2 regions of the Faecalibacterium sp. Marseille-Q4137 genome follow, and region 2 is predicted to be linked to the other one. Evidence: predicted binding sites of a transcription regulator. Region 2 holds the regulator's gene; the other holds the start of a gene.

Region 1 (3,412 bases), on a different contig from region 2:
GAGCACGGCCCTTTTGTTAAGGGGGTAATTTATTTGTGGGAAAGGAAATTACTTCATCAGGCTGCAAACGGCCTCGGCGTAAGCGGCGGGATCATCCACGGGCAGGCCCTCGATCAGCTGTGCCTGTGCATAGAGCAGGCTGCTGTATTTCTTGACCTTGTCGGTATCACCGGCCTCCTGTGCGGCCTTCAGCACGGCGAACACGGGGTGGTTGATGTTCAGCTCCAGCACCTTGTCGCTCTTCACGCCCTCGCTGCCGGGCTGCTTGGAGAGCACCTTCTCCATCTCGATGGACAGGGGGCCGTCGGCGCTCAGGCAGACGGGGTGATCCTTCAGGCGGGTGGAGACCTTGACCTCCTTGACCTTGCCGTCCAGAGCGTCCTTCATGGCATCGAACAGGGGCTTGTTCTCGGCGGTGGCATCTTCAGCGGCCTTTTTCTCGTCCTCGGTCTCAAGGCCCAGATCGCCGCTGTTGACGTTCTTGAACTCCACGGTGCCGTCCTTGCCCTCGGCATCCTTGCGGGGGTAGCTGCGCATGATCTGCAGGCAGAACTCATCCACGTCCTCGGTCAGCAGCAGGACATCATAGCCCTTGTCCAGAACCAGCTCGGCGGCGGGGAGCTTTGCCAGACGATCGGTGGAGTCACCGGCGGCAAAGTAGATGAACTTCTGCTCGGCAGGCATCTTGTCCACATACTCCTGCAGGGTGACCATCTTCTGCTCCTTGGCAGACCAGAACAGCAGCAGGTCGCGCAGCAGCTCAGCGTGCATCCCGTAATCAGAGTAAGCGCCGAACTTGATCTGGCGGCCGAACTCCTTCCAGAATGCCTCGTACTTTTCGCGGTCGTTGACCAGCATGGAGTGCAGTTCGTTCTTGATCTTCTTTTCCAGTGCGTTGTGGATCAGCTTGAGCTGGTTGTCCTTCTGCAGCATCTCACGGCTGATGTTCAGGCTCAGATCCTGGCTGTCCACAATGCCCTTGACGAAGCTGAAGTAATCGGGCAGCAGGTCTGCGCACTTTTCCATAATGAGCACGCCGGATGCGTACAGAGCCAGACCCTTCTCATACTCCTTGGTGTAGAAATCATAGGGGCGGTGGCTGGGCACGAACAGCAGGGCGTTGTAGTTGGCGGTGCCCTCGGTGCGGCTCACGATGACGCGGGCGGGGTCAGAATAATCGTTGAACTTATCCTTGTAGAAGCTGGCGTATTCCTCGTCGGTGACCTCGCTCTTCTGCTTCTTCCAGATGGGTACCATGCTGTTCAGGGTCTCAAGCTCGGTGTAGGTCTCCCACTCCGGCTTGTAGTCCTCGGGCTTGGGATCGGGTTCGGGCTTCTGGCGGCTCTTCTCCCGCTCCATCTGGATGGGATAGCGCACATAATCGCTGTACTTTTTGACGATGGCCACGATGCCGTATTCATCGAGGAAGTTCTCGTAATTGTCGGTATCGGTGCTGTCCTTGATGTGCAGGATGATGTCGGTACCGGCGGTTTCCTTCTCAGCGGGGGTCAGCTCGTAGCCGTCAGCACCGCTGGACTCCCACTGCCAGGCCTCATCCGCACCATATGCCTTGGAGATGACGGTGACCTTGTCGGCGACCATGAAGGCGGAGTAGAAGCCTACGCCAAACTGACCGATGATGTCGATGTTCTCGTCCTTGTTGTCCTTCTTGAAGTCCAGAGAACCGGAGTGGGCGATGGTGCCCAGGTTCTGCTCCAGCTCTTCTTTGGTCATGCCGATGCCGTTATCGGAGACAGTCAGCAGGCGATTGTCCTTGTCGCGGGTGAGCAGGATGCGGAAATCGCCCTTGTTCATGCCCACGGAAGGATCGGTCAGGCTCTTATAATAAAGTTTGTCGATGGCATCCGAAGCGTTGGAGATCAGCTCACGCAGGAAGATCTCCTTGTTGGTGTAGATGGAGTTGATCATCATGTCCATCAGCTTTTTGCTTTCAGCCTGAAATTCTTTCTTCGCCATAATACAAAACCTCTTTTGTACAGTATTCAGATCCGGCCCCTCGCAAAAGGAGCGGCAATGCAAAAGAAGCAGCCGATGCTGCATCTTCTTAGCACTCATATCTTTCGAGTGCTAATATACACCGATGCGGGTCAAAAATCAAGGGGTTTCATAAAAAGTTCAGAAATGAACTGGAACAAAATGCCTTTTGTGCGTTGCTACAAAAAATTCATAAAGAAATAGTTGACCTTTCACAATTTTTAGCGTATACTGGTCAGCGGAAACAAACGAGGAAAGAGGAATATGTTATGGCAATGAAGCCGGAGATCTCCGTGAAGAACCTGCTGATGCAGGCATTCCTGACGGGCTGGGAACGCTCGGACAAGAGCATTTCGCAGGATGAATACTTACAGAGCGCCATTCAGGTCATCGAAGTGCTGCAGGTGGAACCTGAAAATGTCTACGCCGAGGAGGGCCTGGGCCTGACCGATGGCGATGAGGTGGATCATCTGGACGACCTGCTGCGGGCGGACGGCCAGTGGCTGTATTACGGCGTGGAGGAGGAAAACTTCTTCCTCATCCAGTGGTACCCGGACAAGGCTTCTGCCGAGGCCAAGCTGGCCGAGCTGGAAGCACTGGGCGACGGCAAGCAGTATCTGGTGGACCTGAGCCTGACCCGCGAAAATCCTTCGGCCGCTGAGAACTTCGGCAGCTCCAACCCGGTTCAGCTGCGAAGCTGAGCCCGGCGTTTCTGACAAAAAGAAAGGGAATTTTCCATGCAGCTTTCACAAACGGAACGGGAGCGCCTGTCCGCTATTCTGGAACAGTACGACCATCACCCCAAGGTGCAGGAAATGCGTGAGTTTATCCAGCACGGTGATGTGACCACCTACCAGCACTGCAAGAATGTGGTCGTGGTCAGCTGCTGGATCAACCACCGCTTCCATCTGGGAGCCGATGAGACCACGCTGGCCGTGGGGGCTTTTCTCCATGATTTCTATCTCTATGACTGGCACAAGCAGGGCTCTTTCCACGGCCTGCGGCATCTGTTTGAGATGCACGGCTTTTCCCACCCGGGGTCTGCCTGTGTGAATGCACAGCGGGTGTTCGGCATTACCAAAAAGGAGCAGAACGTCATTGCCAGCCACATGTGGCCCCTGACTTTCCGCCATATCCCGACCTGCCGCGAGGCGGTCATCGTCTGTCTGGCGGATAAATACTGCGCCATTGTGGAGAGCATGTTCCGCCGCACAAGGGTGGGCGCTGGCGAAGAAGAGTGGTAAAGAAGCCGCCGCACTGTTCACATTAAAGCAAAAGACCAGAGTTGTAACGCCTTTTGGCGAAACAACTCTGGTCTTTTTTGCTGGGGCTTGTGTAACAGCCACTTTGAAAAAGTGATCTTATTCTGCTCTCAGAGCCTTGACAGGGTCAGAGCGGGAAGCGGTTTTGGCGGGGA
Region 2 (3,412 bases):
GGTCGGTGCCCATATAACGCTTGATGGAAGCCACCGTGTTCTCAGGGTTGGTGATGGCCTGGCGCTTTGCGACCTGACCCACCAGACGGTCGCCGGTCTTGGTGAAGCCGACAACAGACGGGGTGGTGCGTGCACCCTCAGAGTTTGCGATAACAACGGGCTCGCCGCCCTCCATAACAGCCACGCAGCTGTTGGTAGTACCAAGGTCGATACCAATGATCTTACTCATAATGAAAGCTCCTCTCAAATTCAGAACGTTTTTTGTTTATATGATGCTCAAATGTTACCAAGCGGATGTTATATTTGAAAACCCTTGCGGGGTCTTGCAAAATCACTCTGCCACAACAACGGTGGCATGGCGGACGATCTTATCGCCCAGCTTGTAGCCCTTCTGGTAAACTGTGATCACGGTGCCGCTCTCCTGCCCATCGGGGGCGGGGATCTGCTGCACGGCATTCATAAAGTTGGGGTCAAAGGGCTTACCCAGCGCCTCGATCTCCTCCACATGGAGGACGCTCAGCGCCTTGGCGGCTTTGTCCAGCGTCATGGTCACGCCCTTCTTGTAATTCTCGTCGGTGGTGGGGGCGTTGGCCGCCATCTCCAGCGTATCCAGAATGGGGATGATCTGGTTCACGGCAAAGGACACGCCGTCGTTGAACTTCTGGTCAGCCTCACGGGTGGAGCGCTTGCGGTAGTTCTCATACTCAGCGGCCATCCGCAGCAGCTGATCCTTGGCCTGATTGGCATTCTTCTCAGCCGCGTCCAGCTTTGCCTTCACAGCCTCCAGCTCCCGGGCCTTCTTGTTGAAGAAGCCATCCTTTTTCTTGGGGTCTGCCGCTTCAGCGTTCGTCTCGGGAGCCGCTGCCTGCTCAGGTGCAGTTTCCGGGGCGGCCTGCTCGGCGGTGTTGGGCTCCACGGCAGGTTCTTCTGCCTGCGGGGTCTTTTTTGTTTCTTCGCTCATTCCAGGTCCTCCTTATAGATCACAGTCCGCCGGGGTGCGGCTGCCTGCGGGGTATCTTTTCGTTTGCCGCTCATTCCTTCGCCAAGCTGATCGGCAAAGGTGTGGAGCAGCGGCATCAGCTTCTGGAAGGGCATCCGGGTGGGGCCGATGAGGGCCACGGAGCCCCAGAGGCCTCCGCCCACCAGATACCGGTCACTCACGATGCACAGGCCGGGGATCTGAGGTTCCAGATCCTCGCCCAGCAGGATGCTTTCGCTCTGCTCTGCCGGGGGTGCAATGAGGGCGGCGGCCTGCTCTTCGTCGTTCAGCAGGCTCAGGATGCTGCCCACCTTGCCGTCCAGCTGGGGCCAGTCCAGCAGGTACTGCTCACCACCCAGATACACATGGGGCTGGGTGGAATCCTGCAGGATGGCGGCGGCGGCGCTGATCACCGGCACCAGCTCCGGGCTGATCTGGCTGCACAGCTCTGCAAGGAGCCGGGGCGACAGATCAACAGGAGCCACAAAGGTCAGGTTCCGGTTGAGCAGGGCGGCAAGCGCCGCTGCATTTTCCCGGGAAAGACCGGTGCGGACCCGCGCCACACGGGTGCGGACATAACCGGCAGTGGTCACAGCCAGCACCGCTGCGGCGCTGCGGCCCACCTGCACCACCTCGTAGTGGGCGATGCAGAGATCCTCAGCACAGGGGGTGCTGACGGCGGCGGTGCAGCCGCTGATGGCGGCCAGCGCCTTGGCGGCACCCTGTGCCAGCTTTTCCGGCTCGTGGTCAAGGCTCGCGAACACCGCGTCCACACGGGCGCGGGTCACACGGTCCAGCGGCTGGTCATCGGTGAGAAGATGATCCAGATAATAACGGTAGCCCTTGGCACTGGGGACACGGCCTGCGCTGGTGTGGGGCTGCTCCAGCAGACCCAGCTTGGTCAGCGCGGCCATCTCGTTGCGCAGCGTGGCACTGGAAACTGCCATATCAAAGTAGTTTGCCAGCACACTGCTGCCCACGGGCTCGCCCTCGAGGCCATACAGCGCAACGATCGCCTGCAAGACACGCTGTTTGCGTGCATCCATCGTCATAGCGCCTGCCTCCTTCGTTCGCTTTTTGTTCTTTAGCACTCCTTCTTCCTGAGTGCTAAGACCATTATATCCAATTTTGCGGCGCTGTCAATAGCTTCTCAGAAAAGTTTTGAAAGATTCATAATTCTGTCATAAAGCTGGCTACACCCTCTCAGTCAAAGCCTGACGGCTTTGCCAGCTCCCCCGAAGGGGGAGCCAAGGGCTATCCCAGATTCAGCAGCATCTGCCCTCTGTGATGTCTTGCCTCTCCCTTTGGGAGAGGTGGCATTGCGTAAGCAATGACGGAGAGGGTTCGCAACCTAAAAAAGCCGCCACACATCGCTCTGTGCAGCAGCTTCTCTATTATAAGGTATTATTCCTCCATCTGCTTTGCCAGAAATGCCGCCGCCACGTTCACCGCCTTGAGCTGGGCGGCATCGGGCTGGGCAGTGCGGTCCTCCGTAAGCAGGCCCACACTGCCGGTGACATCCCCCGCCGCAATGATGGGCACAGCGCACAGCAGCGCCCGGGGTGAGCCCTCACAGGGCAGCAACGCCTTTTCGGGGCTGCCATCGCTCTGGTAGGGCTTGCGGCTGTCCATCAGCTTTTCCAGCGGCTGGCTCACGCTGCGGTCGGCCAGATCCCGCCTGCCCGCACCGGATGCCGCCAGAATGCGGTCCCGGTCTGAGACAAAGGCCGTCAGGGCAAAGCACTTGCTCAGCACATCCACATACTGGGCCGTCACCCCGCTCAGTTCCCCCATGGGCGAATACTTTTTGAAGATGACCTCACCGTCCCCCGTTGTAAAGATCTCCAGCGGGTCTCCCCTGCGGATGCGCTGGGTGCGGCGGATCTCCTTGGGGATGACCACCCGCCCCAGCTCATCGATGCGGCGCACGATGCCGGTTGCTTTCATAAGGTTCCCTTCCTTTCCATGTTCCGGTTTTGCTTCCAGATTTCTGTGAAGTATGGTTATTCTGTGGAAACAGGAAGGGAATTATTCATTCAGCTCCTGCCGGAGCCTTACCTGCGCACATACTGCGTCTTTCTGCCCGCGCCGATCCTCTCCAGAACGCCCTCCTCTGTCAGTTTTTTCAGCGCGCTTTCAATCGAGCTTGTACCAAAGCCCGGGCAGGCCTCTGCGGCCTCCTGTTTTGTAAAGGCTCCCAGCTTTTCCATCGCATAACTGCGCACTCGTTCGTACGCCGTCACGCGCTTCTGTCCCCCGCCAACCAGATCGACCCGCTGCTCAAAATCCTGATAACAGGAGCAGATCACCGCCAGCATATATTTGATGAACGGTGTCGGGTCATTTTCCTCCTCATGCCAGTGCTGATCAGCCTGCGCCAGTGCTGCATAGTACTCATCCTTAGTCTCTGCAATTGCTTTTTCAATGCTGATG

Evidence for each region. The regulator HrcA, encoded in region 2, represses chaperone genes, less so after heat shock. The targets are predictions, from matches to a motif close to TGTTAGCACTCNNNNNNNNNGAGTGCTAACA.
Region 1: the regulator HrcA is predicted to act here: its motif matches at 2,064-2,094, upstream of htpG (molecular chaperone HtpG).

What each region holds. Positions count from the first base shown of each region.
Region 1 is NZ_JAFREK010000032.1:14,779-18,190, forward strand. It holds gene htpG (molecular chaperone HtpG) at 49-1,977, opposite strand; gene J3353_RS12040 (hypothetical protein) at 2,265-2,696, shown strand; gene J3353_RS12045 (HD domain-containing protein) at 2,733-3,239, shown strand; gene J3353_RS12050 (ABC transporter ATP-binding protein/permease) at 3,357-3,412, opposite strand, start outside.
Region 2 is NZ_JAFREK010000016.1:41,262-44,673, reverse strand. It holds gene dnaK (molecular chaperone DnaK) at 1-229, opposite strand, end outside; gene grpE (nucleotide exchange factor GrpE) at 332-961, opposite strand; gene hrcA (heat-inducible transcriptional repressor HrcA) at 958-2,031, opposite strand; gene J3353_RS08215 (stage V sporulation T C-terminal domain-containing protein) at 2,384-2,926, opposite strand; gene J3353_RS08210 (Fic family protein) at 3,034-3,412, opposite strand, start outside.